DNA from 2 places in the Parashewanella spongiae genome. Region 2 is predicted to be linked to the other one. Evidence: predicted binding sites of a transcription regulator. Region 2 holds the regulator's gene; the other holds the start of a gene.
What was found. The regulator LexA, encoded in region 2, represses DNA repair genes until DNA is damaged. The targets are predictions, from matches to a motif close to TACTGTATNNNNATACAGTA.
Positions count from the first base shown of each region.

Region 1: a site for LexA is predicted at 12,351-12,370, ahead of dinG (ATP-dependent DNA helicase DinG). Genes of this name have one in related genera too.

Region 1 is NZ_CP037952.1:1,591,817-1,608,149, reverse strand. It holds gene E2I05_RS06250 (TonB-dependent receptor domain-containing protein) at 1-2,449, opposite strand, end outside; gene E2I05_RS06245 (porin) at 3,023-4,228, opposite strand; gene E2I05_RS06240 (DNA polymerase II) at 4,383-6,737, opposite strand; gene E2I05_RS06235 (SidE phosphodiesterase domain-containing protein) at 6,786-11,687, opposite strand; gene dinG (ATP-dependent DNA helicase DinG) at 12,399-14,471, shown strand; gene E2I05_RS06225 (sulfite exporter TauE/SafE family protein) at 14,572-15,345, shown strand; gene E2I05_RS06220 (primosomal replication protein) at 15,336-16,004, shown strand; gene E2I05_RS06215 (DUF2057 domain-containing protein) at 16,013-16,333, shown strand, end outside.
Region 2 is NZ_CP037952.1:45,958-62,290, reverse strand. It holds gene E2I05_RS00245 (ribonuclease T2 family protein) at 1-872, shown strand, start outside; partial or broken gene E2I05_RS22875 (ISAzo13 family transposase) at 1,012-2,228, shown strand; gene E2I05_RS00230 (hypothetical protein) at 2,357-2,815, shown strand; gene E2I05_RS00225 (aromatic amino acid transport family protein) at 3,097-4,344, opposite strand; gene plsB (glycerol-3-phosphate 1-O-acyltransferase PlsB) at 4,344-6,797, opposite strand; gene lexA (transcriptional repressor LexA) at 7,023-7,640, shown strand; gene E2I05_RS00210 (cell division inhibitor SulA) at 7,637-8,122, shown strand; partial or broken gene coxB (cytochrome c oxidase subunit II) at 8,701-9,807, shown strand; gene ctaD (cytochrome c oxidase subunit I) at 9,832-11,436, shown strand; gene E2I05_RS00195 (cytochrome c oxidase assembly protein) at 11,438-12,007, shown strand; gene E2I05_RS00190 (cytochrome c oxidase subunit 3) at 12,008-12,880, shown strand; gene E2I05_RS00185 (DUF2909 domain-containing protein) at 12,896-13,114, opposite strand; gene E2I05_RS00180 (SURF1 family protein) at 13,032-13,874, shown strand; gene E2I05_RS00175 (hypothetical protein) at 13,871-14,416, shown strand; gene E2I05_RS00170 (COX15/CtaA family protein) at 14,416-15,396, shown strand; gene cyoE (heme o synthase) at 15,411-16,313, shown strand.

The DNA of each region.
Region 1 (16,333 bases), 1.5 Mb from region 2:
CTACACCTTCATTATTCGTTACTGAATAATTGTCAGTATAGGTGTTATCCCAAGACACTCGGAAATCACCTACACTGGTTTCGAAGCCATAGTTCATTGTCAAATCGAAACCACTTGTATTGAGACTACCTAGGTTCAAGGACGGGTTTGCAAATAAAACTGGTGTACCACCTGGTGCGCGCTGTAGAATTTGGTCACAAAATTCAGCTACAGGATGATTCGTTTCACCAGCTACGCCAGCACAAGTATCTAACACTTGTTGATGCCCTGCACGAGTAATACGGTCATCTATCTGAATATCCCAATAATCAACTGAAACATCAAATCCTTCTAATGAAGATGGAGAATAAACAATACCAGCACTGATGCTTTCAGACGTTTCTGGTGTTAGGTTAGAGTTTGAGCCAACCTGACCTTGAACTTGACTGTTTGGTTGAGAATAACCATCAGGCACACCTGAACAACCAGGCAAACTACCGCCACCATCATTACAAGGGTCGGTAACCGTTGGGAAAGTTGTACTTAACCCGCCAAATAAGTTATTAATTGTCGGAGCCCTGAAACCTTGTGACCAACTCGCTCTCACTAACACATCCGAGATTGGCTTATAAGCCATTGCAACTTTACCAGATGTATTATCATTTTTAAGGCCTACAGAATTCTCTAATTCAGTTTGACGAATTGCAAAGTCAAACTCTAATGATTCTGCAAATGGCATATCTGCTAAAACTGGAACATTCAGTTCTAGATAATATGCATATTCAGAGAATGAACCTTCTGTTGCTTTACGCGCATTACCTGAAGTTTGACCAGATGTGACAATGTAATCAGGGCTATCAAAACCTTTTTCACGACGATATTCCCAACCAACAGCAACTCCTAATGGGCCAGCGGGTAGTTCGACTAGCGCGCCTGATAAGTTAGCAGAGTAATTAATTAACGTGTCACCGTTAGTGTTATGCTCATTGTATGAAATATAATCTAACTGTTCTTTAGTGATTGCACCTTCACCACCGAATAAGTTTAGCGGAACACAACTTGGGTCAGCATTACACTCAGCACTCAATGCATGGCGAATACGTGTGGTTACGTATTTACCTTCTGCATAGTCTGTACCTGCATTTTCAGCAAATGAATACCCTAATGACCATCCCCAATCTTGGCTTAAGAATTCAAAATCACCGTCTAAAGCCATACCAAAGCGCCAAGTGTCCTTAGTTTGCCTAAATACACGACCACCACCTTCAAGCATTCTTCGGCCAATAAAACCAACTGTAGCCGCATCACCGTCTTCATCCGGAGCAAAAATATCTTGCCCAAATGGGTTATAAATATTCTCTGCAGAAACAACTGTTGGGTCTAATGACTGCGCGCCACCCGCCCAAGGACCAATAAACAGTGGTGCTGGAGCTAATAACTGAGAAGATTCACGATGATTGAACAGGACTTCACTCGATAATCGAACGTCATCAGACAGCTCATATTTACCTTGAACAAATGCACTCCACCTTTCTTGAGGAGTAAGTAAATAGTTTACCGGAGCATAATTATAACGGTCATCATTAGTAAATGTATGATAGTTGTTTTCATCTGCATTAGTAATGTTACCGTCAGCATCATAAGTAGGAGCTATTGGGTTAGTTCCATTATATGTGAAGTCATCATTCAATGTCACATTATTATAGTTGTCATTGTCATCGACAAATGTAATACGACCACTTGGTGTACCAGAACTACCTTGTGTATTTCCTGTCCCAAATACTGGCTCCCGAGAAAGACGGCGATCTCCAGCCCAAATAGGTAATGTTTTTACATATGACGCATTGAAATAAACAGAGCCTTTTTCACCTGCTTGACCGATTGATATATCAAATTGATCTTGTTCACCATCACCACGCTCAGAGCCGCCAGTGTAAGCGCTTAGCTCAACACCTTCAAAATCATCACGTGTAATTACGTTTACAACACCAGCGATAGCATCTGAACCATAAACTGCAGCAGCGCCGTCTTTCAGGATATCGATACGCTTAATGATTGTTGATGGGATAGTATTTAAATCAACAGAGCCACCATCTCCTACCCAACGACGACCATTTACTAATACAAGTACGCGCCCTGAACCTAAGTTACGTAAACTTAAACGAGTAGAACCGTCGCCACCGTTGTTACTTTGCGTATTAATCGAAGCAGCGCCAATAGTAAGTTGGTTAATGAAATCACCAACCGATGTCAAACCTGAAGCAAGCAAATCTTCACGTTGAACACTTAATACTGGTTGTGCAGTTTCCAAGTCAGCACGTTGAATTCGTGAACCTGTAACAGCAATACGTTCTACTTTGTCACCTTCTTCAGCAGCAAAAACTGTTGGTGCAGTTGTCAATGCAGCTGTTGCTGCACCACCGATCAGTGCAAATCTTACTGATTTTGCTATCAGATTGTTCTTAAGCATTCTCTATCTCCCTGGGTATAACACTTCTTATAATCTACCGTTCTAAATACTGACGGATAGTTTTTGATTTTTAGCAAAGTAAGGTTATCACTTTGAAAAATTACTGACGCAATAAAATCACATTGGAAACATTTAATCAACATTTATGACAAATTTATTGAACTTTTTGTAAATAATATAAACAGTGTTTTTACTTTTAAATGCCATATGTAGATTAATTAATCTAAAATATATATTAACCATTAAAAAAACAATGAGTTAGATAATATTGATTTTTTTCGTTTATTATTTGAGCGGTAATTAGTTGTTGTTATTTTAAAAAGGAAGCGTGGAAAAAATATAGAGAGGTTTAACTAATTTTATCGGTATGTACGAGTGTATTGATAACTAATTCACAGAATTATTTACAAATGAGTAACATTTGTTCTATAGCTTGTTTCGGACAAAATGAAAAAAGATAGCAAACAGACTGCTATCTTTTAATGAATCACCCCGCCCCAAGGGGCGAGGTATCAATTAGTTAGATAAAGACGTTAGTCCGCCGCAAGCGGCAAGGAATTTACCCTACTGAGATTAAAATTTATATTTCAAACCTACTGCAATTCCACCATCATCATATGGCTCCATTGCAGATTTGTGTGCACCGTTGAAATCACTGAAATCAAATCGTTCTTCGAGATAAATTAAGGTTTGTGGGTCCCACTGAAACTGTAAACTTGCTATGACGTTTTCTCGTAGGAAATTATCTCCTGAATAAGCTTTCTGGTATTCAGTACCAGCATTTAATACATCATACTGCACATAAGCTCTTATATCGTTTTTAAATAAATAGGACACGACAGCTTCAACGCCTTCGCTTTCTGGTAAGATTCTACCTATGTTATCGGTATCATGATAATGACTTTGGCTATAGTTTGCTGCAGCGTATAAACCAACATGTTTCCATTTGCCGTAAACTATTCCTGCACCATAAATATCGTCAATTTCTGAAGTTTGGCCACCATTAACATGGTTCACATCAAACTCACCACGATTGTATCCCGCAGTAATAGTAAAGTCGGGGTTAATGATGTAACGCATACTTACTCCATAAGTATTACCATATTCCACTTCGCTCATGCGGCCGTCATTATCGATTACTATTTTTTGTTGGTTTCGTGTTCCCATTTGTGGAAACGGACTATTCCCGTTGTTTTCATTAATATCAAAACTATCTTTTTTTATCTGCATTTGTAGTGCAATACTTAAATTGTCGTAAACATTCCTATATTGGATAGTCTGTTCGCTGCGCCCTACACCATTTATGCCACCATCTGATAAGAAGGTATTCACGCCAGCCGCGTTCCCATCCCAAACAGCGCCATAATCTGTATCTTTTACGACATCGAACCAAGCTCCCCACTGTTTACCAAAAGTAACAGTACCGTACTTATCATGCTTGAAGCCTACATAGCCTATGCGATTATAAAAAAAGTCACCGTCTAGTTGTTCAACTAAACTGTCACTGTTAAAAACTATCTTACTTTCACCTACAGGGTTTACGCCCCACTCAAACTGCCCTATTACATCCCAACCTGATTCAAGTTTATGGCTAAAGTTTAACCCTACACTGCTACCACCATTTACGAGCTCAGTTTGATCATTCGTGTTAATCACAGATACCCCTAAGGCACCATAACCCGTTACAGAGTTAATATGATCAGAATAAATTGGCATTGCAGAAATAGAAGGAGCAACTAAAATTGTCGCAAGAGTTGTAGCTAAGATCGATACTTTCATAAGTAAGTAAATCCTCTGACGTTTTGACTAATTAATGAAGCTCAGTAAAACGTCCGATGTTTATACTTAATTCATAGAGATGCCATTCTTATATCAAAACTATAGATTTACTCCCAACTTATGTAATTAAACATTGTTCATATTTTCACTATGATTATAACAAATTCAATTGGTTGGATAGTACATTTGTCAATGATTCTCCCGCAGCTGCAAAAACAGGTTCTGCGATTGGCTTTAGTTGCTTATCTACGTAATATTGGTAATCGATCTCGGCAGTTTTTAATTGTAACGCTTGGGGGCCAAGTACTGTGATTAAGTAATCAATCCTTGTACCTCGTTTACGATAAGCCTCATCACCTGTCTCTGTTAATAACGATTGCGCCACTTTTACATGAGGTGATGCCTTTGCTGAGTATTTGTCTAAATCACGAGATAACTTCTTTGAAAACAACAACTCATAATCAAGCTTCCCCATTCTTAATAGAGATATTTGCTCACTTAAAAACTCACTTAAAGGACGTCCTTCAAATAGTCGTGTATAAAGTTCAAATTGCACACGCTTAGCAAGTTTGCTCCAATCATTACGTACATTTTCCATCCCTTTAAAGATCAATTCTATTTGCTGCTGCTCATTGCGAAAAGTGCCTACATACCGCTTTTTACTGCCTAACTCAGACCCTCTTAATGTCGGCATGAAGAATTGTTCATAAAGTCTTTCGAACTCAAGCTCTAAAAAACACTCTAAGTTATAGGTTTTTTTTAATTCTTGATTCCAGTTCCGATTGATTATGCTCACCAAATCATGTCCTTTTTGTTTGGCTTCATTTTCATTGATTGAATCACCTATCCATATAAAGGTTGAATCTGTATCACCATAGATAACTTGGCAGCCTTCATTTTCAATCCATTTTTGTGTTTGTTTCATGATTTGATGGCCACGCATGGTGATTGAACTTGCTAATTTTGCATCATGGAATACACAGCCTGTTGAGCCAAGTACACCGTAAAGTGAATTCATTATAATTTTAATGGCTTGAGATAAAGGTGCATCGCCAGATTTTTTTGCTAGCTCCCTTTTTGATGTTAATTCAGCAATTAATGAGGGGAGTATAGGGTTTTCACGAGCAAATCGAGCGCCAAGGAATCCATCGACACTCTTTTGATCATCTACGGTTAATAAACCTTCAATCAACCCCTTGGGATCAATCAAAAAAGTTCGAATAATTGATGGGTAAAGGCTCTTAAAGTCCAGAAGTATCACATTTTTATATAAACCGGGCACCGAATCCATAACGTATCCACCCGGACTTTCTAACCCATTACTTGCTGGTGATCCTGGTGCGACATAACCATGTCGATGTAAATGTGGTAAATATAAGTTATTGAAGGCAGCAATCGAAGCTCCTACACGACCGAACTCTAGTCCTGTTAACCGAGATCGAGCAATAGCAAAGTCCAACAGTTTAGTTTTTTCAAAAATATCCCAAACTAATCGACAATCGGTAATATTGTAATGCGCTAAAGATAATTTATCATTTTCAAACATTTCATTAATTTTAGTGCCACGCCCTTTTACGTTGTCAATGGCTTTACCTTCGTCCAATAACTCACGTGAAACATTTTCAAGAGAAAAACTTTCGAAAGAATAAAAAGCGGCTTTTAACCAATCGATACCATCAAGCACAACCCTTCCTGGCAGTGATAGCGTTTCAGGACGATATTTCCCATCAACCTTCCAGCTCAGTAATTGCTGATTTCTTCCAAGTGTTAATGGAATATGATGAAACTCAGCCCGTTTAGACAATAATGCAAGATCAAACACCACAACAGCCCAACCAATAATGACGTCGGGATCGTAATTTTTAAACCATTCAATAAGCGCAAATATCAATGCTTGTTCGTCAGCCACCCAAAATACGTAATCTGGACTGTTATTCTCAGATTCACCAACCATTATGACTTTTCGATAGCCGTCAGCATAAAGCCCTACTGAGTAAATTTCATTAAACGGGCTACACTCAAAATCTAAAGATATGCATTTAGGTTTTAAATTGATGGTGGAGGCTTTTCTTGCTTTAGTTGCTATAAAACTTTTCGAGCCATCGTCGCTTTTTTGAGAGAAATCGCCTAAAAATTCAGCATCAAAATGAACAAACCTTTCTATTAAAAACCTATTCTCAGGCTTTATATCTGCTTCGTATAATGGAATAGAAAGATCTAATGCAAGCCTCTGCATTGTTTTAAAACTTTGACGATTAAAAAAATATAAAACTGAAACAGGTTGTTTTTCAAAATTAGTTAATTGAAGGGGTTTTATTTGGTGAATAAGGTTTTTGGATATATTTTTGAGCTTACTAGAGTCACTGGTTAGACAAAAGCACATCCAACATTTGTTATCAACAACGACTCTAACCGCCCCATCATTTGTTAGAATATAATATTCAAGCAAACTATGTGAGCCCTGAGTTAAACACCTTCTTGTTAATATCAAGCCTTTGAGAACTTTCATTTAATCCCTGAGGGTGACAAAACACACATTTTATACCATTCGTACCAATTAACTATGCTTTAAATTTGATTTGTATTTTTCCCAGCATAAATCTAAAAATTGTGTATCTAAGTGTTTATATCTTTCTCCTTTTGCTTTTTGGGTTTCACGATAATTCATTGCAATAAGTTTATATCTATTATCTCCCCCTACAAGCCTTTCACTTTGTTCATCTCGCATAACATTAAATATGAAAGTGTATATTAACTGACTATCAAAATGTAACGTTTCAAGTCGAGCCGCTATTTTTACTGAAAGTTGAGGGGCGTAAATGACTTTAAAAAACATATCTATTCTTTCATTAAAATCCTGAAGACTCCTTTCTTTGTCTTCCATATAAATGCAAAGGTAATCCATTATGTACTCAAACTTCTCCTTTTTACTCAATATGTCTAGAGCGCATAAATCCAGAAATCCTTGAGGAAATAATTTCATGTGTTTTAAATGATGTAGCTCTATCTTCTCACTATCTACTTGTCGCAGTAACTTTATGAGCTCAAAATCTTTAAAATTAGTCAATATAACTTTTGCAGCCCTACATTCCGTAGTGTTCGGTGCCAAATTAAATTTTATCTTAAAAGAATATGCTAATCTTTTTTCAATTATTTTACTTGGATAATAAGAGGGATTAGTTTTAATCTCGTTAAGGACTCTTCTTTGGACTACTGAATTCCATGCTTCATGGTCAGTAAACAAGCCTATACGTTCCATCATCTCAATCTTTTCAACTGAATAATCTGCTTCCACAAATTTAAGATATCGATATTGTCGCAAAGAACTGAACTGCGACTTAACACCTAGGGCTCTAGTCAACCGAGTAAATAAATTAACTTTAGGCGCTTTGGCGTACTCCCTAAAGTCTGGAGATTCACCAAGTAAGATGGTGTGTTGCAGTAACCTCACACTATGTATGGATCTTTCATCATCACTTGAGCAAAAATCGATTTTGTCGAAAGTAAAAAATGACTGCTGAATTGTCCTAATATCCATTTTAGTTTCATAAAAATCACAGTCTACAAATGTACAATTATCAAACTCTAAATTTCTTAAGTCAGTACCTCTAAAATTACACTGTTCAAATTTTAGGTTACGGACTGTAATTACACTTTTATTTAACTCACTATCAATAAAAATACATTTAATAAGGCTGCACTGCACGAACAAGGTTGCCGCAAATTGGGCTGTTGTCAATTTACATTTATATAATTCAGCTTGTAATAATTTATTTCCTAGCACTTTTTGAGTTAAATCAAGCTCTTTTAATTCAAGAGTTTTGATTCCAGTGAAATTAAGTTGCTCAAAAAAACTTGCCAAAGGCCTTCCATCAGACCAATTAACCAATTGATCAGGTAAGGTATTATGCCCTTGTTCTCTATCCCTTAGTACGTGATTATTTACATCTATCATCGACGATTCAGATAGTGCTTGGACTTCTTCAAAATTGATAAATGGTAAAATGGTTTCATTATGTTCAAATTTTGTCATACCTTTGAACGTTACAGCGCTTGGCTTATAACTTTCTTTGTGCCGATTAAGCACACCACATTGGGTTGCGGTATAATGGAAAACAATGATGTCTGTTCTGAGTAAAGTTGAGGGTTTAATTTTAAAACAACACATCCCCTTTGTGCTTTCATCGTGTGGGCATAACTTCATAAAAACAAAGTTTGCTCCTTCAGAGCTGGACTTGGGAAATGTTGAACTGACAAATTTTAGCTGTCCGATCCTTAACCTTTCAATTCGAGACAACAGGTTCTCTCCTGAATGGAAAATATTCAATATCGTTTGCTGTGGGAAATTCCTATATAATTTATAGTTATGAAGAATCATACAACTATCACCCTCAGCTTTTTTTACTGAATCAGTTTCTGGTCGATAAAAGACCCACTCCCCATTCATTACAGCATGATTCTCTTGCCAATTTAGCTCACGAGTTAAGCCCGTACGCCTTTGCAGCCAACACTCACGATTAATATTTTCATGATGTTCAAACTTTTCTTCTAATTCAACCCCATAACATTGCGCTATTGAATCTAAGTATTGGTTTTGGATAGACAATTTAGTCTGACGCGCATCCGATACACCGATCAATTCTAATCCTTTAAACAAAGAGGCTACATCTTCATATTTTTCCCCATTTACGGTTAACTTAACGACTCCATGTAAAGCTTGCGAATTTGCAGCTGTATCTCCAAAAAACTGTATTGCCAGCGATTTACTTTGCTCCCCATTAATTGGGAGTTCCAAATTAACACTGAGAAACTTATCATGCTCTACCGCAATTTTTGTTTCGTTTTCCCACGCCCTGTAATAACGAAAGTCTCTTGATTTAAATTGAGTTTTGGGATCAAATTCTGCAGTTAGTACCCTAGAAGGGAATATTCTTGGCAACACTTTAATTATATTTATATGAGGTTTTATCTGTAATACATCACCATTTTTACAAGTTAAAAAGTCGTTTAAAATCGTTTCAATTTCTTCAAATTGTCGAAGAAAAATGCTTATTTCTTGCACTTCTGGTAGCCGCGAGCTTTTAAACAATCTTTGACATTCACTTTTTAACCATGCAATTTGCTCTAATGTATCTAAAATGCTGCATCGGATTTGATTTGTCATTTCCGGGGAGTCTTGCAACCATTCGACGGTATTATTTATTTTGTTTAATGGATGTTGCAGTTCAATCGGCAAGCCTAAGCGTTCGGCAAGTTGGTGTGTGGCCTCTGGTGTGAGCCTTAGCCAACACGCCGTTTTAGGCTGGAGTTGAGCATCGTAATATTGATAAAATTTTGCTTGATGATTTTTGATTTCATCAGAATCAAGAGGAATAGAATATCCTCGAACGCCACTTGCTTTTATTGCACCATATTCGGCAGGGGTTAACGGTAACTTGCAAGCTGAAGGGAATACTCGTCCTAAATAAGCGATTCTTTCCATCACAACCCGTTTTAGGCGCATTAAATCGTAAGGTTTATCAGGCCCAAATCGTTCAATAAGTAGTAATAACTCATCAATTGGCAAGTTGAGCAATTGAGCCGCTGCTTTACAAATTTCCTTTTCAGGAATGGTCTTTAGTAATTCAGCCGTTTTATGCAAAAATTCCGGAGGTATCGCAACACCAAGCTTTTCAGCGCTCAACGAATTTGGATTTAACAGTCCATTAAGTTCGAAAACAGTTGATCCAAAGCACCCTACTTTTCTCTCCATTTTTGAGGGAAAACCGTATTCTCCACTTGCCTCCCAATCAGGCAACAATACTTGTCCAGTCTTTGATACCCAGCACTGGTCTGTTTTATCAATAAAAGCCGTAGGATTTCCAAGCACCGACGCAACCAAATATATTTTTGCCAGTTCTGGTTTTGTTATCTCATTAAACTGCTTTTTTCGAAAATTGCTTTCATCAACCTTTTCTCCCGCTAAATAATAGCGACCGTTGTCCTGATACAGTCGCATATCAGGAACTAAAATCCCCATGACATTGGCAAGTTTGCCCATTAGTAAGGTGTTTTTTGCCGATTCTATATTGATAACTTCACTGACATCATGTTGACTCGACAGTGGCTTACATGTGACAACTGTTTTTGAAATATCCTCAGAAAAACCTCCGGTACTTTGAACCAATAAACCAAATAAAGTTGGCATTGTTTCTCTTAACAATTTTAGTTGAAAGTGCAAAACGTTATCAGCGAATTCCAGTTCTTGTTTAGGGGGGGATGTTAACGGATTAAGACAGCTTTTAAGATGATGAAACTTGAGTCCAGATGTATCAATATCACAACCTTGCTTCCCTTCTTGAGCTTGAATAAAGCATTGTATACAATCAAGAATTTTAAATATTTCTTTAAGTTTATTTTTATCTGAGCTGTATTTTTTTACTGTATTCAGTTGGTTAAAATAGAACTTTTTGCTACATCGCATAATTTCCAAACAGTCTGCATCGTGCACTAATTGGGCGTCGAAGTTTTTATTTACTTTATATTCATCATCTTTACCAATAATAGCGTTTTTATAATTAGCACTTAGCTCAGCACTGCAGCCAATAGCAAGTAAATGATCTTCACAGTTTTCGCCACTTTTTTTCTCCCATACAGGGGTGTCTTTACCTTCCCCTTTACGCCCAGAGTCATGTAACAATGCCGCTTTCATTAATAATGGAATATTTTCTCTCGGGTAATTAATGGCTTGTTGTTCGCCAAACTCAGCCCTTAAAGCAATCAATATAGGGATCCACATTGCCGCTCTAGCTCCATGAACTGCGCCATGAATTGGTCTAGCTATTTCTCCAACTGATAGGTTTTGCCCAGAAACAGGTTGATATAGAAACCGACGCATGAGAATTTGGCATTCTTCAAAAAATGATCCATTCAGTATTAGTTGTGACTCAGTATTTACTCTCGAACGCGCTACGGATTGTGGTTTTGCGACAATGCCAGAGGAAGCTGGTCTAACTATATCTGAACTGATTTCTATGTACTCTTTACCATCACTAGTAATTTCTTGTATTGAATAAATTTTTCCATTTTTGGTAGAGTCTTTGGTCACTACATTCAATTCACAATCAGCATGTATATTTAAGCTTTTAATTAACCAAGGTTTTTTTTCATCATTAATTAATAAATAAACTTTAAAGCAAGAAAGTGGATTAGGTTTTTGTACGCTGTAGTATCCCTCATGTATTACTTGAAAGCTTACTCCTTCAATTGATGGTAATTGATTGAGCCACTGTTCAAGATCTGAGACGTTTTTTATTAATGAGAGTGATGATATTTCATGTTCAATATCAACTAATTTTTCAGCTTGAAAATATCGGCTTAACTTAACAACATTTTCATCTTCAATTCTTCCAACATTGCATTGCGCCATTGGTTGCATTTCAATGTCTATTGATGGTTTCGTCGCTGAACTCGGAAGCATTTAAACACTACAAACAGTTATTAAAAACATACTGTACTGTATACAAATGGTGCGAATAATTCCCGTTAAATAATCTTCATAAACACCATGATTTGTGTTTATACCAATTACTGCTTAACTCAGAGCTATGTATGTGCTCAACGTGCAATCGAAATTGGTGAAAACATAGTTATCTACGTTGAGATAATTTTGTGAAGTATTCTTTATAAACCAAAGTGTGCGCATACAAGCTCCCGAAGGGCAAGGCTAAAGATTTCCATTACTGCGTTGCACGTTCTTGAATTGTCCCGACAAAAGCACGAAGTGCGTTGAACGCCAGCTTTGTATGGCGGCCGTAGGGAATATAGTACTTCGAGCTTGTGCCTTGCACTGAAACCCTTTAAGGATCGAGCGATTTAGAAAGTACCAATCTTTGTCATACTAGCGAAGGCTGGTATCCAGTGACTTTTATAGAAAAAAGCAAAGGCACTCGACTACCGACATACAAAACTGTCGTTACTTCGTTTCCAGTCTACACTGGACTGACGAGAACTCATCGGTATACTTTCTTCCGTAACTTTCCTTAGCTCATGCTGAGTGAGAGATTAATTACTGTAATTGGTATTAGTTATTAACATTTTGACATTGTTAACACTGGAATATTTTGTACACCCACTCCGTTAAGCCTGTTATTATATACAGCTATACTCTATGCCATGATACCGACTTTTTATGCTTGCTGACAAAGTTAAAACTCAAATCCGCGCTATTTATAAAGACATAGCAGCAGCTTTACCTAATTTTGTGTCTCGCCGAGAGCAAAATTATATGGTGGCTGAGATTTCAAAAACCTTGGCTGGTGAGTATGACAAACATCGTCGGATCGTTGTTGTTGAAGCAGGTACAGGCATTGGCAAGTCGTTATCCTATTTATTAGGTACCATTCCACTAGGTTTGGTACAAAAGAAAAAAGTCGTCATTGCTACGGCAACCGTGGCCCTTCAAGAACAGCTTTTGCATAAGGATTTGCCATTCTTTTTAGCTCAGTCAGAACTAAATTTTAAATTTGGCTTAGTAAAAGGTAGGCAGCGATATGTATGCTTATCAAAATTAGAAATGATGATTGGCTCTGATTCTGGTGCTCAAGTTGCGATGTGGCAAACAAAACCAGATCAAAGCCAAATCGATTTGCTACAAAGCTTACTTAAAGATTTTCATGAAGGTAAATGGAATGGTGAAATAGACACCCTCACGAAACCAATCCCTGACCATCTATGGCAACAAATATCTTCCGATAAACACTCATGCCATCGTCAAGTAGCTGCCCACAGATTATGCCCTTTTCATGGCGCACGTGATGAAATGGATACGTGGGATGTACTGATAGTAAACCACAGTTTATTGTTTGCTGATTTAGAATTGGGTGGCGGTGTTATTTTGCCTGATCCTGAAGAAGCTTATTATGTCATTGATGAAGCACATCACCTTCCCCTTGTTGCTCGTGACTTTTCCAGTGCCCAAGCCACGTTAAGGGGCACCATAGATTGGTTAGAAAAACTGAATAAAACGGTTTCCAAATTACAAAATCAAATTAAAAGCGATCAGATAATTAGTCCTGCACAAAACATCATGGATCATATTTCTGAAATGGTCAGCGCCTCTAATTTGGTTGCTCAATTTCTTGACACACAACTCAAGCAATTCGATAACCCTGAATCTCGCTGGCGCTTCGAACACGGCAAAATCCCTCAAAGTTTGGTGATCCCAGCTGAAAATCTCACGTCATCCTCAAATTCAGCAGTCAAACAGTTAGGGAAAATTCAGTCTATTTTGAGTGAAGCAATAAAAGATGGTGATATTCCTAAACATCAAGCCGAGCAACTCGTGACTGAAGCAGGGTTTATGCTTCAACGATTAGAAAATACAGCCAAACTTTGGAAGTCTATAGCGAAAGAGGACAGCGCAAAAGGCGCTCCTTCTGCTAGATGGATTGAGCTATTAACAGGAAAGCAAACTGATTATCTATTGCAAGCTTCTCCCATCGAAGTTGGATTTATGCTTGAGCACATGTTGTGGCAAAAAGCGGCAGGTGTTGTGCTCTGTAGTGCAACACTCAGGGCCTTAAATAAATTTGACCATTTTTGCCATCAAGTTGGATTATCCTTGCAAGATGGTAGTCGCTATTTAGCGCTTCAATCACCTTTTGATTATGAGAATAACGGCACCTTATTTATTCCACATATGAAGACTGAACCCACTCACGATTTATTCACTGAAGAGCTTGCTGAAAAAATAATTAAACTTATCGAAGGTGAAATGGCCACATTAGTGCTATTTGCATCTTATTGGCAAATGGATAAAACCCTTGAGCTTGTAGAATCAAAAGTTAAAGTCCCTATACTGGTTCAAGGTACACAGCCTCGGCAACAGTTATTAAAGACTCATACTGAACGTTGTGATGATCAGCTACCAAGTGTGATATTTGGTACTGGTAGCTTTTCAGAAGGTTTAGATTTACCCGGTGACTATTTAACCAACCTTATAGTGACTAAATTGCCTTTCGCGGTACCAACCTCACCAGTTGAACAAGCTCACGCTGAATATATAAAACTCAAAGGTGGTAATCCCTTCATGCAGCTCACCGTACCTGACGCTTCGAGAAAGCTAATACAAAGTTGTGGTCGATTACTGCGTAAGGAACAAGATTATGGACGAGTCGCTATTTTGGATAGGCGTCTAATAACCAAACGATATGGTAAATCACTAATTGATGCATTACCGCCCTTTCGCAAAGTCATTGAATAATGCAGTCGAACCAATTTATGTTTAAAATGAATTAACGAATCTTTTAAAATTTAAACGGATCATTTCATTCAATGAAGCGAATTGCACTTTCTAGAAGTAAATGCTTATGTTGTTAGAAACAAGTCAGTGGCTCAGTTTACTCACTGTCGGTGTCAGTGCTGGGTTTATCGATGCTGTAGTCGGAGGAGGTGGATTGCTGTCTATACCGGCGTTATTATCGATGGGTATCCCTCCTCATATGGCACTTGGCACAAACAAATTAGCCGCTTGCTTCAGTTCTTTTACGTCAGCGATGACTTACTTCAGACAACAATTTTTTTCACCAACCCTTTGGTACCATTGCGCAATAGCGACCTTTTTAGGTGCAGTACTTGGCAGCACTATTGTTTTAATGATAGATAATGACTGGTTAGTTAAGATGTTGCCCATTATGATCATTGCTGTTGCGCTTTATACAGCATTAAATCCGAACGCCATTGGCTGTAAAAACACTCAAGTACCACAATCTAAACCCAACAAACTTTATCAATGGTTAACAGGTTTTTTCTGGGGAGGATATGATGGTTTTGCGGGACCTGGCATTGGTGCGTTTTGGACAATTTCATCCTCTAAGCTTTTTCAATTACCTCTTCTCAATAGTTGTGCTCTTGCTCGTTCCATGACTTTGATCAGTAATTTGACGGCATTACTGATATTTTTATTTCAGAGTAAGGTCAATTTTACCATCGGGTTAGCCATGGGTATGTTCATGATGTTAGGATCTTTTATTGGCGCTCATTTCGCTATTCGATTTGGCTCACCTTTTATAAAACCTATCTTTATCTGTGTCGTGATCATTATGTCGATACATCTTGCATGGAGTGCATGGTTTTGAGACTCACCGAATCTTTAAGTCTATTAAAACGTCACTTAGAAAAGCTAGAACAAGAAGTTTTACAGCACGACTCAGCCCTAGCAAAAGGTCAAAAAACACTTCTACAAAACGTTGACCGTTTCAATGAGAGTTTATTTATCCAAACAGGTGCTCAATTGGGCCCTTGTATTAACCAGATAAGAAAAGGCATTACGCAGTTAGAAAAAAGAATTAAAGTTGGTTTAACCACCGAGGTAATCGAAACAAGTTGTTTGCGTATTCAAGATCAGTTTTCAGCTGTTAAGCGTGCATTAAATACGACCGACCTCAACTTAAAATCAGTTCGTCAACAAAAAGCCAGTGCACGCGCTCGTTACCTTTCACGCCAGAAAAAAAACCACCAAAAAAGTGGTTTTGAATGGATTGCCAGTAACGTCATGCAAAGTAGCCATCAACTGTACGAAGAACTCAATAAACATTTAAATTGGGTATCAAAATTTGAGCAGAGAATACATGAATTAGATTTAAAATTAGAAAGCTGCTTAAGCCGTGACAAACTAAAATTACAAAATGAAATACTCTCCATGCATAAACGGCTTGGGAAATGTCGTCAAGCCATTAGTTATATTGAAGAGCGTATTCAAATGCTTGAACGACCTAATTACAAAAATAATCGCTAGGAAACAAAATGACTAAACTCACTAAAGTAATTATTCCAATGTTCACTGTGTTCATGAGTTCATTTAGCAGCTTTGCTGCTCAGCTCAGCATTCCTGATTCCTTTGAGTTTCTAGCTGCAGATGGAACTACAATTAAGTCTGGCTTATTTAGCCGAACATCAAGCATTCCGTTAACTAATGGAATGCACAATATTGCTCTTAGATATAATGAACTCATTGTCGATGACTTTTCAGACAGCCATAAATTTGTAAAATCCGCTCCATTTATAATCAGCATTTTCATTGATGGTGATGATTTATTCCAACTTAAAAGCGATAGTGATCTCATT
Region 2 (16,333 bases):
ATCATCATACCAATCCTGGTGGGTTACACACACAAATCAATACTCATTACTCACTCATCGAGTTTTTAGGTACGAAAGAAAACCCTGAGTGGTATCGTGTATATACTCAAGCCAATCAATCTCCATTGCGCTGGGTAGAAGCATCCTGTGGTTTTGTACAAATAAATGATGACGGTGGTGGTGATGGTGGCAGTGACAGTTGCTCCGTCAGCAACCAATTTGACTCTCATGTACTTGCATTGAGCTGGCAAGCGGCTTTTTGTGTGACGCATTCAAGTAAACCTGAATGTATAGCGATTAAAAACAATCCGACGAGTTCTGAGTGGCAATCTTTTAGTCTTCATGGTTTGTGGCCAAATAAAGATAAATGCGGCACCCATTATGGGTATTGCGGCTCTGTTTCACATCAACCAAGTAATTTCTGTAGTTACCCACAAATATCACTGAATACTGACGTTAAGCAACGGCTTGGAGCGATTATGCCAAGTGTTACCTATGGATCTTGCCTTGAACGTCACGAATGGTGGAAGCACGGTACTTGTGAAAATAATGATCCAAATTTATTTTTTACTTTAGCCACAAATCTTGTTGAAAACTTTAACAGTACCCGTTTTGTTACTGAATTTATTCAGCCAAATATCGGAAAGAAAGTCAGTTTTCAAGATACCATTGTGGCTTTTGATAACAGCTTTGGTGAAGACGCACACCAACACTTAAAACTAAAATGCACCAGTGGCTTATTGGTAGAAATTAACCTCGCATTGCCAAAAGTAGTAGATTCCCACACGCCATTAAAAGAGTTAATCACTACAAGTTATCAAATCGATAAAGGAAATTGCTCCAACACTTTTATGGTTTACCAGCCTGAATAATCACAGGAATTTATAACGTGGGCTCTCATGAAAAGAAAATTAAAAATAATAATTTATATTGAGTTGTCAGTTTAGGGATGCTGCGACTTAGGTTATACCGACGTATAATCCAAACAGAGTAATTTACGGTTGCAGCCAAATGTCTACTTCAATTTACCTTTCTAGTGAGTCCAAAAGGATAATTAAACTTGCATCCAGTAAACTTCATGGGATGGAGAAAAGAGTTTTTATGGCCGAAGTATCCAAAACCTTCTGCTGTGGGAGTCCACGCTTAACTGAAACAGAATTTGGCTGGTGTCGAAAGGCTGTTGCGCTTGGGCTTCATGAACAAGAAACGGGCTTCGAGTGTTTCGGAAACTATGACGGAAAACCTCGAAGTGAAGTGAGTCAGCCTCAATTAGAAATAGATATTAGAGCGTTAGTAGATCCTGAATCGCAAGCCGACCCGAAGTTTAAAAATACGTTTGTGTATACCCGAATTACAGCGAAAGGCGTCAGAAAAAAGTTAATTGAAGAAAAAGGCTGGCTACCTGAAGAATTACCTAAAGAAAGAACCATTAACGACATATTAAATCGACTGGGATACAGACTTCGACGAGTCCAAAAAACTAAACCCCAAAAAAAATTCCTCAAACAGACGCTATCTTTGAAAACGTAAACAAAATCAATAAAGAAACAACCGGTAATAAAAAAGTCATCCGTATTAGTATCGACTGTAAAGCGACAGTTAATGTTGGTGAGTATTCCCGTTACGGTAAATCTCGTAGTGCTGATGCTGTTCAAGCGTTGGATCATGATATGGAAATAAAAAAGAAAATGATCCCGTTCGGAATTCTTAACCTCGACAATGATCAACTTCATGTTTTTTATGGCAACTCAAATAAAACAAGTGACTTCATTTGTGACGCACTTGAATGGTGGTGGGATTCAGTTAAAAGTGAAAATCTAGAAGTGGAAGAACTCATTATTTTTTCAGATAATGGTCCTGAAAATAGTGGCTGTCGTACTCAATACCTGTTTAGATTAGTAGCGTTTAGTGAACAATCGAAACTCAAGATTCGAAACGTCTACTACCCGCCATACCACAGTAAGTACAACCCGATAGAACGAGTCTGGTCATCGTTAGAGAGGCATTGGAATGGCACATTACTGAGTACAGCCAAAACGGTAATAGAATGGACAAAAACAATGACATGGAAAGCGATGAGCCCAGTAGTCAATTTAATTGATAAAATTTACTCAAAAGGAGTCAAGCTCAATAACAAAGAAAAAGAAGAGCTGGAAAGTAAAATAGTCAGAAATAGTGAATTACCAAAGTGGGATCTTACAATCACTCCAATTGCGGTAGATTTTTAAATGCTAGATCCCTTAGTTGCTTTACTCTGTCGGAAATAATTAATACTCATCCGCATTCAAGGCAATACTTGGCAATTTAAGCCTATTTTTTCTCCTTCTTGCATTACTTAAAGTTAAAGGTAGTAGTCATGCTGACAGCCATTCTTTTAGCCTCTGGCTTAACCACCACTATTAATGATACTCACTGGCAAAAGACCGAAAATATTGATGGTTTTACCAACCTTCACACTACAGAAATTATCGCGAAGTCCCATAACGGACAATTCAGTTTATCTTGCCATAATAAACAACTAAAAATGATGGTAACCAATACAAATCACGATGATAATTTTAAAAATGTTAGTTTTGGAAAAGTTGATAAAAACCCTGGCGTTGAGCTTGTAGGCATTAATTCTCAACAAGGATTAACGGCTCACAGAAGTAGTCATTGGACAAATTGGGCTGGCTTGCTGAGACAGATGACTAAGGGAAGCGTTGTAAGATTTAGATTGCTTGATGGAAATAATAAACCAGTTGTTCTTACTTTCAACTTGTTAAAAGGAAAAGCTGCAATTAAACAAACGTTGAAAAACTGCAACTTTAACTAGTCATTTGGGTGTTCAGCCTAATTGATGTTAGTTTTTTAACTTATTGATTTTCTGTAAGCGAACAAATAAGGATACCTGTAAATGGTTTTCACCTTTAAAACCACTTAGTCGCCATTTCGGTTAAAACAACAAAATCTGGCATTTTTTTGAATTTGAAATTTTAGCTAACATCATTTAGAAAGAACTAAATGGACATATTACCTTTACATGTTCCTAACTTTTTAAAACAACGGAACTTTCTCCTTATATCTTCACATTATTTAGGCTGAGCCCCCAGTCATTTAGCCATAGACAGGTAAGAGCCCAAGCATCTTTAATATGTGGCAAACCATTATCACCACCCCATAGATCAACACTAGCCATGCTACTGTTGCCCCACCCGGTGTTTTAAAAGTGACACTATTCGGAAAAAGTTTACGCACTTTTAACGCCATTAATGCTGGTGTTATTGCCACAGAAATCGCACCAGCTAATGCCGCAAACCCTATCGCTAAAATAAATCCATTGGGGTAGAACACTCCTAAAACAGTTGGAGGAACAAAAGTAATGAGCCCTGTTTTTATTCTTCCACCCCATGAATTATCAAAACCAAACAGATCAGCAAGGTAATCAAACAGCCCTAAACTTACCCCTAAGAATGACGAAGCAACCGCTAAATTAGCAAATAGTGTGAGCAGCTTAGATAATAGATTACTGTCAACAACATCGGTCAATGCTCCTACCATTGCCCCCATGTTGCCGCCCATATTAATAATATTAATGAAATCATTACGCTGAATATTGCCCATAGTGACCACTAGCCAGCTAATGTAGATGATTAACGCAAGCAAAGTGCCCACTAAAATCGCTTTAATGACTTGTGACGCGGACTTATCATAATGTTTGACTAAACTTGGAATAACACCCTGATAACCAAAACTGGCTAAACCAATTGGCAAAGCAGCGAGCATATAAGGTGCATAATGTGAGTCAGTATTAGGCAACCATAAGTTTACAGGATCAATTTCCCATAACAAATTACTGGTCGCGAAGAAAAAGCACAGGATCATCCCACCGAGCATAATGGTCGAGATCCGGCTCACTTGCTTCGTGCCCACAATCACAAAACTTGCCAATACCACAGAAAATAACAAGCCTGACCATTCTGCTGGCAAATGAAGACCTGCTTCTTGGAAGCTGAGATCCACTATCGAACCTCCGCCGCTGACGTACGCATAGGTTAATACATACATCAAAAAAGCAATGGAGATACCGTTGACGACTCGCCAGAACTTTCCAAGAATATTTTTAGCTAAACTATCAAAGCTGACCCCAGCTTCATAATGCAGGTTCGCTTCCAATAACAGCAGGCCACCCAACACCATAAACAACCAAACACCAATTAACATCAACACTGAATAGCTAAACCACATCCCAGAGCCAACCACAGGCAGCGAAAACATCCCCGCCCCAACAGCCGTTCCAGCGACAATCATTGCGCCGCCAATGATCGATTGTTTCTTTTGAATTCCCTTTTCAGATATTGGCATTAATTTAATAGTCCTTGTTCTACACGCTGCGTTTGATGCACACCGTTAATCAGTGTTTGTTTTAAAGAGGGATCAAGCAACTGGTTTAATTGTTGCCCAATATCATCCACTTGCGCTTGTTGCTGTTGGCCTAACAACCCCATGTCCTTCAGTTTGACAGTAAGGGTGGCATACAGTTTTTTATCGTAGAACTCAGGAGCGGCAATACCATGCAGCGAGCCTATATGTTTAGCAAGCTGATGGCTTTCACGCTCTAAATCAGCGCGTTCAATATCGGGTTGAAGTGCTAATAAGTTAAAGATAATGGCGTATCGTTGTTGCATTTCGCTGGTGGTTTCTGCCAACAATTCGAGTTGGCTAGCTCCATCAGATTGGATCACTAAGTGCTCAGTATCGCCTTGTTGTGACGTGGTGATTAACTGCTGCTCTATAAACAAATTAATCATGTTTTGAACATACACATCAAGAGATTCAATTTGAAGATAAAGCTCTGCTTGCAGCAGTGGATATTGTTGTTGAATCACTCGATAAACTTTATCAAAACAACAAGATTCTAAACGCAAAATGCAACGAGCAATAAGAGATGGCAATATCAACAAGTGAACGATATTGTTGCGGTAATAGGTCATATTACGGGCTTGTTTCTCATCCAAAGAAATAATGTCACCCAGAGGATCCGATTCAATAGTGAATTTATTAAGCTCTAGCCCTTGCTCTAGCAGTAACTTAGCATCACCTTCAGGTACTGAAGTGAATTCAGTGTACGGCACAGTAACCAATAATTTTAAATATAAAGCCAGTTGCTTTTCGAGCATGGGTCTTTCTAACGAATTTTGCTTGGCGGCCAGTAAGATCAAACTAATAAGCGTGACTGAACTTGCGGCGGCAGCTCCATTTATCCCCGTCATGACTTGATTAGCCAGTCCATTCACCACAGGCGTAAGCCACTTAGGTTTTTGCTCCGTATCAAGAGCCATTTCTTCACGCCATTGGGGGGCGTTGGCAGATAAATACTGCTGAATATTAATTGGCTCACCAAAATTAACATAACCTTGACCAAAGTTGCCGAGTTTACGTAGGGCGCTAAATACCTGCCATACGGATTCTTTCTGTTTTTTCTTACCACTTAACTCTTTGTGATAAGTCGACACTTCCATCACATGATCATAACCAAGATAAACTGGTACTAAAGTGACCGGACGCTCAATGCCACGCAACACGCTGTTAATGGTCATCGCCAACATACCAGTTTTAGGTGCTAATAAACGCCCCGTACGAGAGCGGCCGCCTTCGGTAAAGTATTCGACGGAATAGCCCTTAGTAAACAATTGATCTAGATAACTACGAAACACCGCGGTGTAAAGCTTATTACCACGAAAACTACGGCGGATAAAAAACGCGCCACCTTTTCTAAACATCGGGCCTGCTGGCCAAAAGTTTAAATTAATCCCCGCAGCGATGTGTGGCGGCACCATACCTTGATAATATAAAATGTAAGATAAAAGCAGATAATCCATATGACTGCGATGACAGGGGACATACACAATTTCGTGACCATCATGATGCAGTTTACGAACAGACTCCGCGCCCTTGATATTGATGCCTTTATATAATTTGTTCCATAACCAAGTTAAAAAGCGTTCGGCAATTCGCACTAAACTATCCGAGTAATTGGCTGCAATCTCATTCAGATACGACTCTGCTTTTTTCTTCGCTTGTTCTTCAGTAATTTTCTTACTGTTGGCCTCTTCCGCAATAGCTTTCACAATGGTCGGAGATTTTAATAACTGCCTAAACAAGGTTTGACGATTTGGTAAATCAGGGCCCGTCATTACCTTACGCTGACGACGGAAATGTACTCGAGCAACGCGCGAAAGTTTGTGTGCAATAGCTTGGTCGGTGCCATGCTGCTTTGCCATATCAGCCAAAGATACTGTGTTTGAAAATTGAATAAAATTATGCCGACCTAAAAACAAAATCATTAAGCATTTACGCAACCATGTCGGACTTTCACGCTCTAATACCGCCGCTTTCATGGTGTCTTGCTCTTTACCCGGCACACGTCCCCAATACACGCTTACCGGTAACAATTGAATATCGAGTTCAGCGTCTTGCTGATGAAACTTTAGAAGATTCTGAAAGGGAATTAAGAAACGATTGCTCGAAGGCTTGTTCCGAAATAGCGGTTTGGCAGACTCAAGACATACAACTCGGGGCAATGTTGTACCAGCAATCCTAATACTATCGTAAGGACTCGGTAAACCAAGTTCCTGAGCGGTTTGACTGAGCACCGCGATATCACTGACCGACTCAGTTTTCATGACATACACAACCGGCTTATCCGCTTGAAGATTCAAATCTGAAAATGGGTTTTGAGGAACGATGACACTATGAACGAACCATTTCTGCAATAAGCGCAGCAACTTAAAAAACCAAGAGTTATGTTTACCCATAATGCTAATTTAATTCTAAGATCACAAAAGACTGTGGGCTAGGATAACAAACTTAACCACAAAATTCATAAGTAAGCCTTAATTCGGTAGCTGATCACTACTTCATACCAAATTATTATCGGAGTGAACCAAACCTACAGTTAAATATGTATTATTGATTAAGACTTGCACAAAGGTAGTTACTGTATATAATACCAGTAACTGTATAGACAAACAGGCGAAATTATGAGACCACTGACTCCAAGACAGTCTGAAATCCTTGAGCTCATCAAGTGCAATATTATTGAAACCGGTATGCCTCCGACTCGCGCTGAAATCGCCCGTCGTCTTGGCTTTAAAAGTGCCAATGCCGCTGAAGAGCATCTAAAAGCACTGGCCAAAAAAGGTTATATTGAAATACTCGCTGGTACATCTCGCGGCTTACGACTCACTCAAGAAATTACAGAGCCCGATCTAGGTTTGCCACTTATCGGCCAAGTCGCGGCCGGAGAACCTATATTAGCCGAACAACATGTTGAGCAGCATTACCAAGTTGATGCCACCATGTTTCGTCCTGCCGCTGACTTTTTATTACGCGTCCGTGGCGACAGTATGAAAAACATTGGCATCCTTGAAGGCGACTTACTGGCCGTGCATAAACAGCAGCAAGCGGTGAATGGTCAAGTTGTTGTGGCCAGAGTTGAAGATGACGTTACGGTTAAACGTTTCGAGAAAAAAGGCAAGGTCGTATATTTACATGCCGAAAATGATGACTACCAACCAATAAAAGTCGATCTTACTCATCAGCAATTAACCATTGAAGGATTAGCGGTTGGGGTTATCCGTAACGGAGCTTGGTTATGATATCGAGCGCCATTCCGCTTCATCACCCCGGTATTTGGCAGACCGCTACAACCACAAATCAGCCTCAAACCGTAAGTACCATGAGTTCTGATACTTCCGGTATTGATGAATTAATTCAACTCAGTAGCAAAATGGCTCAATTGAGTAAATTAGGTCGTTGGATTGTATTAATTAACCCGCCTTCAATCGATTATAAGTCGATCCTTTCCCAAGCAGGCGTGTCAATGAATAAGGTTTTGTTAGTCCACGCTAGAGACGATGTCGAATCACTGTGGGCCATGGAAAAAGCACTCACAAGTGGAACCAATAGTGCTGTCATTTGTTGGGCAGCAGAGTTAGATGCAAAAGATAACCGCCGACTTGAACTGGTGAATAAAAGTGCAAAAGCCATTGGCATTATTTTGCAAACTCAACCTAAAACGTCCTCAAAAACACTAGATATTGACGCTTGGCAAAAACAATTTATCAATGCTGTTCATTGATAAACAAAACCCTACACCCCTTAAAAACTCACGCTCTTTACCATAAACAATGACTTAACCGAGCATAATTCGGTTATTTTTTCAGTAAATTAGCTAAAACATGATCTTGATCAATCTCTGACCAGCAAGTAATGTAGGCTCCAGTAATAATTTATTTCCTTGTTACTGCAAGGCGATTATCGTCTTTTAAAATCAAGACAAATGTCTTAAAGAAAAACCCAGTTAAAGCTGAAGTACGACCGATCAGTCTTGTTTTACGATCATTTAGGAGCTTGTTGGTTCCCTGTGATTAAAACAGTCACATTCATGATTGGTTTCAAAAATGATAATTCAGAATTAAGCGCACGTGTGGTTAACACCGGAAGTCGTAATAACAAGCAATATCAAATTGATACACTGATAGTGAAATAATTGCTGACGCTTGTAGCAGCAGTCTTTGTATTAATTTGAAGTGAACTCACCACAATGGCACTTTGATATCAAGCTTTTTAGGGAACTGAAGAGTTTACATAGAGCAGAGTATTCCTGTGTGACTTTTCTTTGTAGTTGCTTTTCGCAATCGGCAGAGGAGACGTCTAGTGAAGCAATTGTTGTATTGTTTATTGGCTGCAGTGTATGCGCCATCCGTCTGGGCAACAGATACGCCCTTAAATATGACGCAGGGAGTAACAAGAATTAGTCATGAGGTCTATCACCTCCATATGACAATATTTTATATTTGTTGCGCGATTGGGGTGGTTGTCTTTGGTATTATGTTTTATGCCATGTTCAAACATCGTAAATCCAAAGGGGCGGTTGCCGCTAATTTTCACGAAAGTACAAAAGTGGAAATTCTTTGGACTGTTATTCCCTTTTTAATCCTAATCGGAATGGCTATTCCTGCCACCAAGACTCTGATTGATATGGAGGATCCAAGTGATGCGGATCTAACCATTAAAATTACCGGGTCTCAGTGGAAATGGCATTACGATTACTTCAATGAAGGCGTTGGTTTTTATAGTGTTCTTTCTACGCCGAGAGAACAAATAGAAAATCAAGCCGCCAAGGGTGAATTTTACCTCAAAGAAGTAGATAAGCCTTTAGTGCTGCCTACCAATAAAAAGATCCGCTTTTTGGTGACCTCCGATGATGTGATTCATTCATGGTGGATGCCCGCTTTTGCCGTCAAAAAAGACGCCAACCCCGGTTTCATTAATGAGGCATGGGCACGGATCGATGAAGAAGGCACCTTTCGCGGTCAATGCGCTGAGCTATGTGGCAAAGATCATGGATTTATGCCTATCGTGGTAAAAGCTGTATCCCCAGAAGCCTTTGATACTTGGTTAACATCTCAAAAACAAGCTGTCGCTCAAGCGGCTGAAACCGCAAAAGCTTCTTTATCAAAGACGCTGACTAAAGATGAGCTGTTTGCTAAAGGTGAGCAAGTGTATATGGCACATTGTGCCGCTTGTCACCAACCTAATGGAATGGGGCTTCCTGGCGTTTTCCCACATCTTAGAGCAAGCCCTGTTGTCATTGGTCCAGTAGAGCATCACATTAGTGTCGTGAAGCACGGAGTCACTGGGACAGCGATGCAATCATTTGAGAAACAGCTGACGGCTGAAGAAATTGCTGCTGTAGTTACTTACGAGCGAAATGCTTGGGGTAATGACACTGGCGATGTGGTTCAAGCCGTTGATGTTAGTAACCAAGGACAGTAAGGGATAACGATGACAACATTAAACCCTCAAACCAATGACGACGTCACTGTCCATGATGATCATGATCATCACGAGCAACCCAAAGGCATTATGCGTTGGATTTTGACGACAAACCATAAAGATATCGGTACCTTATATTTGTGGCTAAGCTTCATTATGTTTTTGACCGGCGGTGCCATGGCAATGGTGATCCGTGCTGAGCTTTTTGAACCGGGTTTACAATTGGTTGAACCTAACTTCTTCAACCAGATGACCACGGTTCATGGTCTTATCATGGTCTTTGGCGCTGTGATGCCAGCTTTTACCGGCTTAGCAAACTGGCTTATTCCGATGATGATTGGCGCACCCGACATGGCACTGCCAAGAATGAATAACTGGAGCTTTTGGATTTTACCCTTCGCGTTTTTAATCCTCTTGAGCTCTTTATTCATGGAAGGTGGCGGCCCGAACTTCGGTTGGACATTCTACGCTCCATTATCAACTACCTACAGTGGTGATAGTACCGCCCTATTCGTATTTGCAATCCATATCATGGGGATAAGCTCCATTATGGGAGCCATCAACGTGGTAGTTACCATCGTGAATATGCGTGCACCAGGTATGACATGGATGAAGCTGCCATTGTTTGTGTGGACGTGGCTAATTACCGCTTTCTTGTTGATTGCAGTAATGCCTGTTTTGGCTGGCGCTGTCACCATGGTTCTCACTGATAAATACTTCGGAACGAGCTTTTTTGATGCTGCAGGTGGTGGCGATCCTGTCATGTTCCAGCATATTTTCTGGTTCTTCGGTCACCCTGAAGTGTACATCATGATTTTACCAGCTTTCGGTATTATCTCAGCCATTGTTCCGGCCTTCAGTCGTAAAAAACTGTTTGGTTATGCCTCAATGGTGTATGCCACATCAAGCATTGCGATTTTGTCCTTCTTAGTGTGGGCACATCACATGTTTACGACTGGTATGCCGGTGGTCGCAGAGCTCTTTTTCATGTATTGCACCATGTTGATTGCCATCCCAACTGGGGTAAAAGTATTCAATTGGATAGCCACCATGTGGCGTGGCTCACTGTCCTTTGAACCACCAATGCTGTTTGCCATTGCCTTTATCGTGCTGTTCACATTTGGGGGATTTTCTGGCTTAATGCTGGCTATCACTCCCGCGGACTTCCAATACCATGACACTTACTTTGTCGTCGCCCATTTCCATTATGTACTTGTGACAGGTGCTGTATTCTCCATTATGGCCGCCACCTATTATTGGCTGCCGAAATGGACCGGATATATGTACAGCGACACATTGGCCAAGTGGCACTTTTGGTGCTCGGTGATATCAGTGAATGTGCTGTTTTTCCCAATGCACTTTTTAGGTTTAGCAGGCATGCCGCGTCGTATTCCTGATTACAACATTCAGTTTGCCAATATTAATGAGATTGTTTCTATCGGCGGTTTTGCCTTTGGTTTATCTCAATTGATTTTCTTAGTGTTAGTGATCAAGTGCATTCGTGGTGGTGAAAAAGCGGCTGCAAAGCCGTGGGATGGTGCAGAAGGTTTAGAATGGACTATCCCAAGCCCAGCACCTTATCACTCATTCACCACACCACCGGAGATTAAGTAATATGACCGCACCCAAATCCAACAAAAAGCTGATCTACTGGTTAGCCTTCGGCTCCATTGCCATGTTCGGGTTTGGGTTTGCCCTTGTGCCTTTGTACGACGTCATGTGCAAACAACTCGGCATTAACGGCAAAACCAACACCATAGCTAAATCGTATGATCAACAGCAAGTTGTTGATAAAACTCGCACCATCAATGTGGAGTTTGTCGCGCAAACCGCACCGGGTATGTCGTGGGATTTTGGCCCCACGATAAACCAAATAAAGGTGCACCCCGGCGAGCTGGTACACACAGTATTTTTTGCTAACAATACTTCTAATACTAGGATGATTGCGCAAGCGATACCGTCAGTCTCTCCCGGGCAAGCCGCGATTTATTTTCACAAGACTGAGTGTTTTTGTTTTACCCAACAACCGCTCGAACCCAATACGAAAGCTGACTTACCTCTGGTTTTTTTCGTGGATCCAGAACTGCCTGAATCCATTACTACTTTGACACTCTCTTACACTCTCTATGACATCACAGGTAAAACCTTAGGAGCGGCATTAGAGAAAGCGCAAGGAGCAAGCTAAATGAGCACACATCAAAGTTATTATGTGCCAGCGCAAAGTGCCTGGCCCATTGTCGGCGCCATCGGATTATTTTTAATCGCCTTTGGTGCTGGACATTTTATTGCTCAACTCGATACTGACTCGAGTTGGGGTTTTTATACGTTATTAGCAGGCGTTGCGACCATTTTATATATGGTTTTCGGCTGGTTTCGCACGGTTATCAGCGAATCCATGAGCGGCTTGTATTCAGATCAGATGGACCGTTCATTCCGCCAAGGAATGAGCTGGTTTATTTTCTCTGAAGTAATGTTTTTCGGTGCGTTTTTTGGCGCATTGTTTTTCATTCGCATTTTTTCCGTTCCCTGGCTCGGCGGTGCATCAAACAATGCCATGACACATGAAGTGTTATGGCCAACATTTGAAGCCGTTTGGCCGCTAATCACCACACCTGATGGAACCAAAACTGAAGCGATGGCTTGGACAGGACTGCCACTGGCAAACACCCTCATCCTGTTAGTGTCATCCGTGACACTTCATTTTGCCCACACGAGTTTAGAAAAGAGCAAACGTACTGCGCTGAAAATATGGTTAGGTCTAACCATTGTTTTAGGTATTGTTTTCCTCTTCCTACAAGTCGAAGAATATACCCATGCCTACACCGAAATGGGGCTCACGCTGCAATCTGGTGTTTATGGCAATACCTTCTTCATGTTGACTGGCTTCCACGGAATGCACGTCACGCTGGGTACAGTCTTCTTAATCGTGTTGTTTTTCCGAGTATTAAAAGGCCACTTCACACCTGAAAACCATTTTGGATTTCAGGCAGGTAGCTGGTACTGGCATTTTGTCGACGTAGTTTGGCTATGCCTGTTTGTTTTTGTTTATATCTTGTAGTTGGATAGATAACTTTTAAAACGGCGTTGGATTTGGGTGAAGCCACCCAAATCCAATAGCCAAAATTAACGCTACAACCACTAATGCTGAGATTAACACCCTACGGCCTAAATAATGGCTCATGGGATGTTTATTATCACTTTTGACCATAATGACTAGGGCTCGACCTAAATTAAAAATGATGAAAAGCAGTAGAAGTACTAATACTAGTTTAAACAGCAGTAAGGTATCCATCGGATCTCCTCGTAATCGATTGTTTAATCGCAATGTTTTAGGTTGTCTACTTACTCTGTCTTTATTTTGTTTTTTAATCAAGCTTGGGTTTTGGCAATTAGAACGTGGCAATGAAAAACAAACCATGGAGCAACAACTGCAACTTAGACAACAACAAGCGCCCCTCAGTTACAACGAAATTCTAATCAACTCAACACAACAGTCGTTAACTGGATTTAATTTATCCGTACAAGTCAGTCCAACTGATACTCCTATCATTTTTTTAGATAATCAAACATTCAAGAACCGTGTTGGTTACCTTGCCTACCAAGTCATGCAGATCTCTGTAGACCAACCATGGTTGTTGGTTGAGTTAGGTTTTATCCCAGTAACCGCACAGCGCAGCACTTTACCAAGCTTACAACCTTTTACTCATACAGAATCATTATCTGGCCGAGTTTATCAACGACAGATCAATCCACTTAGCCATGATCTTTTTGCTGAATCAGGAAACCCTACAAGAATTCAGAATCTCAACATTCAGCAGTTATCTCACTATATTAATCACCCATTAGCACCGCTGGTGTTACAGCCTGAAACGGTGGTTTATGACCAAAACCATCAACCCCTTGGTAAGCCGTGGCAACCTCTACCGCTTTCATCGGATAAACATTTTGGTTATGCCGTGCAATGGTTTTCAATGGCTAGCGCGCTGTTATTCATTGGATTATTTGTTTTCTACACTCACCGTAAAAAAATAACAATAAAGGAGCACGGATGAACTCCCCGAAAAAGAAGAACACAAAAATATTATTTATGTTGGCTGCGGTATTTTTGATCCCCGTCATTGCCGCTAAATTAGTTCTCAATATGAACTGGTATCAAGGTGCGGCAACCAATAAGGGTGAACTGTTGCCTGAAAATCTCAGTTATCAAAATTTGTTGATGGAAAATCCCAATCCAGAGAAATGGCAACTGGTGTATTTATTACCGACTCAATGTGAGCAAAATTGCAAACAACAATTGTATCTTTTACACCAAACTTACCTCGCCCTTGGTCGTGAACAAGATCGTGTCATCCCGCTGATTGCCACGCAGCCGAACAGTGACTTAACAGCCCTTGCTGATTATCAATTTGAAACAGCAAAAGCCAGTAAAGCGCTACAACAAGAGCTGCAACAGCAACAAATCATTATTGTCGACCCAATTGGAAAGCTTGTGACCCGTTATCCGATGCAGAGCGATCAGCAACAATTATTGCTGCAAGGTAAAGCTATGATGAATGATCTTCGAAAAATGCTTAAATTATCAAGGGTTGGCTGATGAAATTAACTCACATATTAAAACTGACCATTGTCTTTGCCTTTATCGTCATTTTAATGGGGGCTTATACTCGCCTCGCTGATGCAGGTCTTGGCTGCCCCGATTGGCCCGGTTGTTATGGACACTTAAAAGTGCCTTCCCAAGCCCATGAACTTGAAAAAGTCGAAACCCATTTTCCTAACGCCGAGATAGAACCTGAAAAAGCATGGCTTGAGATGATCCATCGTTATCTTGCGGGTATTTTAGGGTTAATGGTATTAGGCATTCTCATTTATTGTTTAAGAAAACAGAATGCGCCTAAATTTTTGCCCAGTTTTATTGCCGCTTTGATAATTTTTCAGGCTTTACTGGGCATGTGGACCGTCACCATGAAATTGATGCCTGTAGTGGTCATGTCTCATTTACTCGGCGGATTTAGTTTAATTTCATTACTGTTTATTTTGTACCTACGAATTAAGCCACTCAATTTGTACGGTGGTGATGCCCATGCTCGTCAATATTCAGGACTGGCTCTAGCGGCACTGATTGTTTTAGTCCTTCAAATTATTTTAGGTGGGTGGACGTCATCAAATTATGCCGCGATGGCTTGCACCACCTTACCTTTTTGCCAAGGTGACTGGATTAACAATTTAAAAATAGCCAACGCATTTTCTCCTTTTCAAGGCGAGCATTTAAGCTTTGAATATGGGGTATTAGATTATGCGACTCGGATGACGATTCACGTCAGCCACCGAATTGGCGCAATCATCACAAGCATTTTACTTGTCATTTTAGCGGTTAAGCTATTACGTTCTCGCACGGAGTTAATCCGAAATAGCGCCATCATCATGTTACTGCTGCTTGTCGTTCAACTTACACTGGGTATCAGTAATATCGTTTACCATTTACCTCTACCAGTAGCCGTCGCCCACAATGGCGGTGCGGCCTTGTTGTTACTGTCTTTGGTTTACATTAATTTCGCCATTTGGCGCAAAGCATGAAAAGGGATTGGAACATGAATAAACCAATAGCAATGAGCTCCCAAGTCCGCTTAAACCTTTATTGGCGCGACTATTTGGAAATGACAAAACCCAAAGTGGTCGCATTAATGCTGCTGACGGTATTAGTCGGAATGTGCCTAGCACTTCCCGGCGCAATTCCACTGCAACCCATGATATTTGGTATGGCCGGTATCGGCTTAATGGCAGGATCGGCTGCCGCAATGAATCACCTTATTGATCGTCGTATTGATGGCATCATGGCACGCACCTATAATCGCCCTCTGCCTAAAGGTCGCGTTTCAGTAACCAGAGCGTTAACTTTTGCCCTAGTCATAGGCGCACTTGGGTTTATTACGCTCTATGTTCTGGTCAATCCACTAACGGCTTGGCTAACTTTTGCAAGCTTATTGGGTTATGCCGTGGTTTATACCGCTTATCTAAAACGCGCTACCTCACAAAACATTGTCATTGGTGGCTTAGCGGGTGCCATGCCACCATTATTAGGCTGGACGGCGATTACGAATGAGTTTCATGGTAATGCCTTACTTTTGGTGATTATCATCTTTACATGGACACCACCCCACTTCTGGGCACTCGCCATACACCGTGAGAAGGAGTATGCCAAAGTAGATATTCCAATGTTGCCCGTCACCCATGGTATTGAATTTACCAAAACCTGTATTTTACTTTATACCTTGTTATTGGGTTTAGCGTGCTTACTGCCTGTTATTGTCGGCATGTCAGGCCCTATTTATTTAATCGGCTCAACCGTGCTCAGCTGTATGTTCCTTTTTAAAGCTTGGCAGCTAAAATACGCTGACAAGCCAGGCCTTGCCATGCAGGTATTTAAGTTCTCAATTTATCACTTAATGGCATTGTTTATGGTCTTGCTTGTCGACCATTATTTATGGAGTTAATTGCTGTAATTGGTATAAGA